2 linked regions of the Chelativorans sp. AA-79 genome follow. The protein of the gene in region 2 interacts with the protein of the main gene of each other region in a pairwise test. Links are inferred from orthologs where the notes say so. Each region holds a gene or a part of one and is shown on either strand. Other genes may lie near its edges.

Region 1 (3,819 bases), 2.7 Mb from region 2 along the record:
ATCGATGTCCTGGAGATGTTCCTGGCCGACGACGAGACGAAATCCATCATCATGATCGGCGAGATCGGCGGCTCGGCGGAAGAGGATGCCGCGCAGTTCCTGCTCGACGAGGCCAAGCGCGGCCGCAAGAAGCCGATGACTGGCTTCATCGCCGGCCGCACGGCGCCCAAGGGCCGCACCATGGGCCATGCGGGCGCGGTGATCTCCGGCGGCAAGGGCGGCGCGGAAGACAAGATCGCGGCCATGGAGCGGGCGGGCATCAAGGTGTCGCCCTCTCCGGCCCGGCTCGGAAAAACCTTGGTCGAGGCGATCAAGGGTTAGCGAGTAGCGAATAGGGGAGTAGCGAATAGGGACGTACAGGATCGGCGGATGCGCGAGAGGAAATCCCTGCTCGCTATTCGCTACTCCCTACTCGCTCTGAACAGGAGACGAAGCCAAAAGCTTCGAGATAAAGATGGCACGGCAGAACCAGGCCAACGACGATTTTTCCATCACCTCGTTCCTCTACGGCGGCAACGCCGCTTATATCGAGGATCTCTACGCATCCTATGAAAGCGATCCGGGCTCGGTCAGCGATGACTGGCGCGCCTTCTTCAGCCAGCTCAAGGATAACGCCGCGGACGTGAAGAAGAGCGCGGAGGGCGCCTCCTGGAAGAAGAAGGACTGGCCGCTCACCGTCAATGGCGAACTGGTCTCCGCGCTCGACGGCAATTGGGCGGCGCTCGAAGGAGACATCGACCTCAAGCTCAGGAAGAAGGCGGCCGAAGGCGGCGTGGCCCTCTCGGAAGCCGAGGTGCACCGCGCCACGCGTGATTCCGTCCGCGCCATCATGATGATCCGTGCCTACCGCATGCGCGGGCACCTGCACGCCAATCTCGATCCGCTCGGCATCGCCAACCCGCTCGAGGACTACAACGAGCTTTCGCCCGAGGCCTACGGCTTCACGGAGGCGGATTTCGACCGGCCGATCTTCATCGACAACGTGCTCGGGCTGGAGACCGCCACCATCCGGGACATGCTGGCGATCCTGAAGCGCACCTACTGCTCCACGCTCGGCGTGGAATTCATGCACATCTCCAACCCCGAGGAGAAGGCCTGGATCCAGGAGCGCATCGAGGGGCCGGACAAGGGCGTGGCCTTCACCGCCAACGGCAAGAAGGCGATCCTGCAGAAGCTGATCGAGGCGGAAGGCTTCGAGCAGTTCATCGACGTCAAGTATAAGGGCACCAAGCGCTTCGGCCTCGACGGCAGCGAATCGCTCATCCCCGCGCTGGAGCAGATCATCAAGCGCGGCGGCCAGTTGGGCCTCCAGGAGATCGTGCTCGGCATGGCCCATCGCGGCCGTCTCAACGTGCTCTCCCAGGTCATGGGCAAGCCGCACCGCGCCATCTTCCACGAGTTCAAGGGCGGCTCCATCGCCCCTGACGACGTGGAGGGCTCGGGCGACGTGAAGTACCATCTCGGCGCCTCCTCCGACCGGGAGTTCGACGGCAACAAGGTGCACCTGTCGCTGACCGCCAATCCATCCCATCTGGAGATCGTCGATCCGGTGGTGATGGGCAAGGCCCGCGCCAAGCAGGACCAGCTTTACGGCCGCACGCGTGACGAGGTGGTGCCGCTTCCCGAGCGCGCCCGCGTCATGCCGCTTCTCCTGCACGGCGATGCCGCCTTCGCCGGCCAGGGCGTCGTCGCGGAATGCCTGGGGCTATCGGGGCTGCGCGGCCACCGCGTCGGCGGCACGGTGCACTTCATCATCAACAACCAGATCGGCTTCACCACCAATCCGCGCTTCTCGCGCTCCTCGCCCTATCCTTCAGATGTGGCGAAGATGATCGAGGCGCCGATCTTCCACGTGAACGGCGACGATCCGGAAGCGGTGGTCTATGCCGCCAAGGTGGCCACCGAGTTCCGCATGGCCTTCCACAAGCCGGTCGTCATCGACATGTTCTGCTACCGCCGCTTCGGCCACAATGAGGGCGACGAGCCGGCGTTCACGCAGCCGATCATGTACAAGATGATCCGGTCGCATCCCACGACGGTCGAGATCTATTCGAAGAAGCTCGTCGAGGAAGGCCTCGTCACCAAGGACGACATCGACCAGATGCGGGCCGAGTGGCGCTCGACGCTCGAGGCGGAGTTCGAGGCCGGGCAGTCCTACAAGCCCAACAAGGCCGACTGGCTCGATGGCGCCTGGTCGGGCCTCAAGAAGGCCGATGACGAGGACGAGCAGCGCCGCGGCAAGACCGCCGTGCCGGTGAAGACGCTCAAAGAGATCGGCAAGACGCTGACGGAGGTGCCTGAGGGTTTCGAGGTTCACCGCACCATCCGGCGCTTCCTGGACAACCGCAAGAAGATGATCGAGACCGGCGAGGGGATCGACTGGGCGACGGCCGAGGCGCTGGCCTTCGGCTCGATCCTGCTCGAAGGCAATCCCGTGCGCCTTTCCGGCCAGGATTCGGAGCGCGGCACCTTCTCGCAGCGCCATTCCGTGCTCTACGACCAGCGCGACGAGAATCGGTATATCCCGCTCAACCATCTGGGACCGCAGCAGGCCTATTACGAGGTCATCAACTCGATGCTTTCGGAAGAGGCGGTCCTGGGCTTCGAGTACGGATATTCACTGGCCGAGCCGCGGGCGCTGACGCTCTGGGAAGCCCAGTTCGGCGATTTCGCCAACGGCGCACAGGTGGTGTTCGACCAGTTCATCTCGTCGGGCGAGCGCAAGTGGCTGCGCATGTCCGGCCTCGTCTGCCTCCTGCCGCACGGCTATGAGGGCCAGGGGCCGGAGCACTCCTCCGCCCGCCTGGAGCGCTTCCTGCAGATGTGCGCCGAGGACAACATGCAGGTGGCGAACTGCACCACCCCCGCCAACTACTTCCACGCCCTGCGCCGGCAGCTGAAGCGCGACTTCCGCAAGCCGCTCATCCTGATGACGCCGAAGTCGCTCCTGCGGCACAAGCGGGCGGTCTCGACCCTTTCGGAACTGTCGGGCGAGAGCTCGTTCCACCGGCTTTTGTGGGATGATGCGCAGTCTTTGCCGGGCGAGCCGATCAAGCTCGTCAAGGATTCGAAGATCCGACGCGTCGTCATGTGCTCCGGCAAGGTCTATTACGACCTCTACGAGGAGCGCGAGAAGCGCGGCGTCAACGATGTCTATCTCCTGCGCGTGGAACAGCTCTACCCGTTCCCGGCCAAGGCACTGATCACGGAGCTGTCACGCTTCCGCAATGCGGAGATGGTCTGGTGTCAGGAGGAGCCCAAGAACATGGGCGCCTGGTCTTTCATCGATCCCTATCTCGAATGGGTGCTGCAGCACATCGAAGCGAAGAACAAGCGCGTGCGCTATGCGGGCCGGCCGGCCTCCGCTTCGCCCGCCACCGGCCTCATGTCCAAGCATCTGGAGCAGCTCGCGCAGCTTCTCGAAGACGCGCTGGGCGGCTGAACGCAACGACCTCAAAAAGAACCGACGGAACAGAACCATGGCTACTGAAATCCGCGTTCCCACTCTGGGTGAATCCGTTACCGAGGCCACCATCGGCCGCTGGTTCAAGCAGGTCGGCGACGCGATCGCCGTCGACGAGCCCCTCGTCGAGCTCGAGACCGACAAGGTGACGGTGGAGGTGCCTGCGCCTTCCGCCGGCACGCTGCAGGAGATTTCCGTCAAGGAAGGCGAGACCGTCGAGGTCGGGGCGCTGCTCGGCTCCATCGGCGGGGGCGGCGCTGCTGCCGCGCCGGCCAGGCAGGCGCCCGCCCGGGAAGAGAAGGAGGAAGCCGTGGCGCAGGCCGCGGGTGCCGCCGGCAGCGAAGACACCGGGCAAG
Region 2 (3,299 bases):
ATCTCGGTATCGCCAGCGTCAGCCTCGGCGGCAACAGCAATGGGGGCCTCGATACCAATGTCGGCGTCAATCTCGGCGGCATCCAGGCCAGCAGCAACAACACGATCGGCGGCGGATCGCTGTTCGGCGAGGGTGGCGTGCTCAGCGGCGGCGGGGGCTCCCTGCTCGATTCCGACACCGACCTCTCCATCGGCGGGGCCAACGGTGTCAATGCCGGCGTCGACGCCACCGTCGGCGGTTCCAGCCTCGCCGACGCCAAGGCGAATGTGAGCGCAGGCGGCGCCAACGGCGTCAACAGCAACCTCAGCGCCAATGTCGGAGGCTCGAGCGGACTTCTCGACACCGATGCCAATGTGAGCATTGGTGGTAGCAACGGCATCAATGCCAGCGTCGGCGCCAATGTCGGTGGCTCCAGCCTGATCGACGCCGATGTCGACATCAGCCTCGGCGGCGGCGGCGCTGGTGGCGGTGGCGGCGGTGGCGGCGGCGGCGGCGGTGGCGCTGGTGGTGGCGGCGGCGGCGGCGGTGGCGGCGGCGCTGGTGGTGGCGGCGGCATCGCCGGCGGCGGCGGTGGCGCTGGCAATGGCGCCATCCGCAGCCTCGTGGCCGGCATGTCCGACGAGGAACTCCGGCGCAACAAGAAGCTCTGCCGCGGCATCCTGTCCAGCCCGGCAAGCTACGAGAGCAACCTCGTGGAGCTCTGCCGTCTGCTGCAGATGGCAAGCCGCTAAAGAAACCTATCGTTCAGGAACGGCCCGCGTCCGCGCGGGCCGTTTTGCGTCGGCGGCCGTAAAATGAGCCGCGCAGGCTTGCAACCGTGCGCCGCCTCGGCCAAAACCTCGCGGCCATGCTTACGATCACCGATCTTTCTCTTCGCGTTGCCGGTCGTCTCCTCATCGAGCACGCCTCCCTCACGCTGCCAGCCGGCACTAAGGCCGGCCTTGTCGGCCGCAACGGCACCGGCAAGACGACGCTTTTCCGCGCCGTCACGGGGGAGCTTTCGCCGGAAACGGGCTCCATCAGCCTGCCCAAGGGCACGCGCATCGGCCAGGTGGCGCAGGAGGCGCCGGGCACGGAAGAGCCCCTGATCGACATCGTGCTCAAGGCCGATACCGAGCGGGACCGCCTGATGCGCGAAGCCGAGACGGCGAAGGACCCGCACCGAATCGCCGAGATCCAGACGAGGCTTGCCGATATCGACGCCCATTCGGCGGAAGCGCGCGCGGCCGCGATCCTCGCCGGCCTCGGCTTCGACGTGGAGGCACAGAAACGGCCTGCCTCATCCTTCTCCGGCGGTTGGCGCATGCGCGTGGCCCTTGCGGCCGTGCTCTTCGCCGAGCCCGATCTCCTGCTCCTCGACGAGCCGACCAACTATCTCGACCTCGAAGGGACCTTGTGGCTCGAAGGCTATCTGGCGCGCTATCCCCACACCGTGCTCCTCATCAGCCACGACCGCGACCTGCTCAACCGCGCGGTCAACAACATCGTGCACCTGGAACAGAAAAAGCTCACCTTCTGGCGCGGCGGCTACGACCAGTTCGCCCGGCAATATGCCGAAAAGGCGGAACTGCAGGAGAAGATGCGCGCCAAGCAGGAGGCGCAGAAGAAGCATATGGAGGCTTTCGTCGAGCGCTTCCGCTACAAGGCATCCAAGGCAAGGCAGGCGCAGTCGCGGCTGAAGGCCATTGCGCGGCTGCAGCCGATCGCCGCCGCGGTCAACGAGAACGTGATGCCCTTCCGCTTTCCGAACCCCGTGAAGGCGGTCGCCTCCCCCATCGTCGCCATCGAGGGCGGGGCGGTGGGCTACGAGCCGGGCAGGCCGGTGCTGAGAAACCTCACATTGCGCATCGACAATGACGACCGGATCGCGCTTCTGGGATCGAACGGCAACGGCAAGTCCACCTTCGCGAAGCTGATCGCGGGCAGGCTGAAGCTCGAGGCGGGGGCCGTGACGCTCGCGCCGGGCCTGAAGGTCTCGATCTTCGCCCAGCACCAGCTCGACGACCTCAGGCCGGACGAGAACGCGCATCAGCATGTCCGCAGGCTGATGCCGGATGCGCCGGAGGCCAGGGTGCGCGCGCGGGTGGCCCAGTTCGGGCTATCCACTGAGAAGATGGACACGCCGGCGAAGGAACTTTCCGGCGGCGAGAAGGCGCGCCTCCTGATGGGCCTCGCCTCCTTCGACGCACCGCATCTCTTCATCCTCGACGAGCCGACGAACCACCTCGATATCGACAGCCGCGAGGCCCTCATCGACGCGCTCAACAGCTATGAGGGCGCGGTGATCCTCATCAGCCACGACCGGCACCTGATCGAGTCCTGCGCCGACCGGCTGTGGCTCGTCGACAAGGGCACGGTGCGGCCCTATGACGGCGACATGGAGGATTACCGCGCGCGCACCACCGGGGGCGCGAGCCGCAACCGGGAGAAGCGCGAGGCCGACAAGGCGTCCAAGGCCGACCGGCGGCGCGAGGCCGCCAAGCGCCGTGCGGCTTTCGAGCCGCTCGCCAAGGAGATCAAGGCGACGGAAGGCCTGATCGAGCGCATGCGAAAGCGGCTCGAATCCATCGAGTCGCAGATGGCCGACCCGGGGCTCTACGAGCGTGACCCGGGAAAGGTCGCAACGCTTGCCAAGGAGCGCGGGGAACTCGTCCAGACCATCGCGCGGCAGGAAGAGAAGTGGCTGGAGCTTTCGGCGGAGTACGAGGAGGGAGTGGCGGAGTAGTTGGGGCGGTGGCTGAAGATGCAGCCGGCCGCCACTCGGAACCGAGTTCTCCTCCTGTGTGTTCTTGATTGCCGGTAATGCGTCGATGTTCAGGCATGGATCCTCGTGCCAAGCCCGAGGATCCATCCCTGAACGTTTCCACCGGCAAGGCGAGCAAGCAAAGGGCAACGAAATACTCCCCTACTCCCCTACCCTCACGCCTTCTTCTGCCAGCGCCGGTCGGGCCCCTGCTGCCAATAGGTGACGTCGTGGCCGGCTGCTTTCATGACCTTCCATTGCGCACGGGCGGCTTCCAGCTGGCCGGCATCATGCCCGTCGAACAGGAAGACGGCGCGCTGGTAGCCTTCGAGCGCTCCCGGCTCCGCACTGTCCACCAGGAAGCGGATCGTCGCGGCGTTGGGATTGGCGGCGGTGGTGGTGAGGATCACCGGCTGCTCGGCCGCATGGGGCTCGCGATCCGTCCCGTGCGGCACGAAACTGTCGTCGCGGAAGGTCCAAAGCCGTGAATCGAGCGCGTCGCGACGCTCCTCGCTCGCCGTCTGGATGCCGACGCGCCAGCCTCGCTCGAGGCTCT

The links.
Region 1: the proteins of PVE73_RS16045 (region 2) and PVE73_RS02725 interact in binary tests that used the Escherichia coli proteins (3 or more experiments, as listed by UniProt). The link is inferred for Chelativorans sp. AA-79 from one-to-one orthologs.

Annotation. Positions count from the first base shown.
Region 1 is NZ_CP120361.1:548,847-552,665, forward strand. Bases 135-3,642 are described here. They hold PVE73_RS02725 (2-oxoglutarate dehydrogenase E1 component), read left to right. Parts: upstream 135-454; coding sequence 455-3,442; downstream 3,443-3,642. Other genes in these bases: sucD (succinate--CoA ligase subunit alpha), read left to right, coding at 135-321; odhB (2-oxoglutarate dehydrogenase complex dihydrolipoyllysine-residue succinyltransferase), read left to right, coding at 3,480-3,642. Also shown: more of sucD, read left to right, coding at 1-134; more of odhB, read left to right, coding at 3,643-3,819. UniProt on the Escherichia coli protein: E1 component of the 2-oxoglutarate dehydrogenase (OGDH) complex which catalyzes the decarboxylation of 2-oxoglutarate, the first step in the conversion of 2-oxoglutarate to succinyl-CoA and CO(2).
Region 2 is NZ_CP120361.1:3,277,511-3,280,809, forward strand. The notes cover bases 299-3,286. They hold PVE73_RS16045 (ABC-F family ATP-binding cassette domain-containing protein), read left to right. Parts: upstream 299-847; coding sequence 848-2,725; downstream 2,726-3,286. Other genes in these bases: PVE73_RS16040 (hypothetical protein), read left to right, coding at 299-731; PVE73_RS16050 (DNA polymerase III subunit chi), read right to left, coding at 2,920-3,286. Outside these bases: more of PVE73_RS16040, read left to right, coding at 1-298; more of PVE73_RS16050, read right to left, coding at 3,287-3,299. UniProt on the Escherichia coli protein: Genetic data indicate it may be involved in ribosome assembly or function.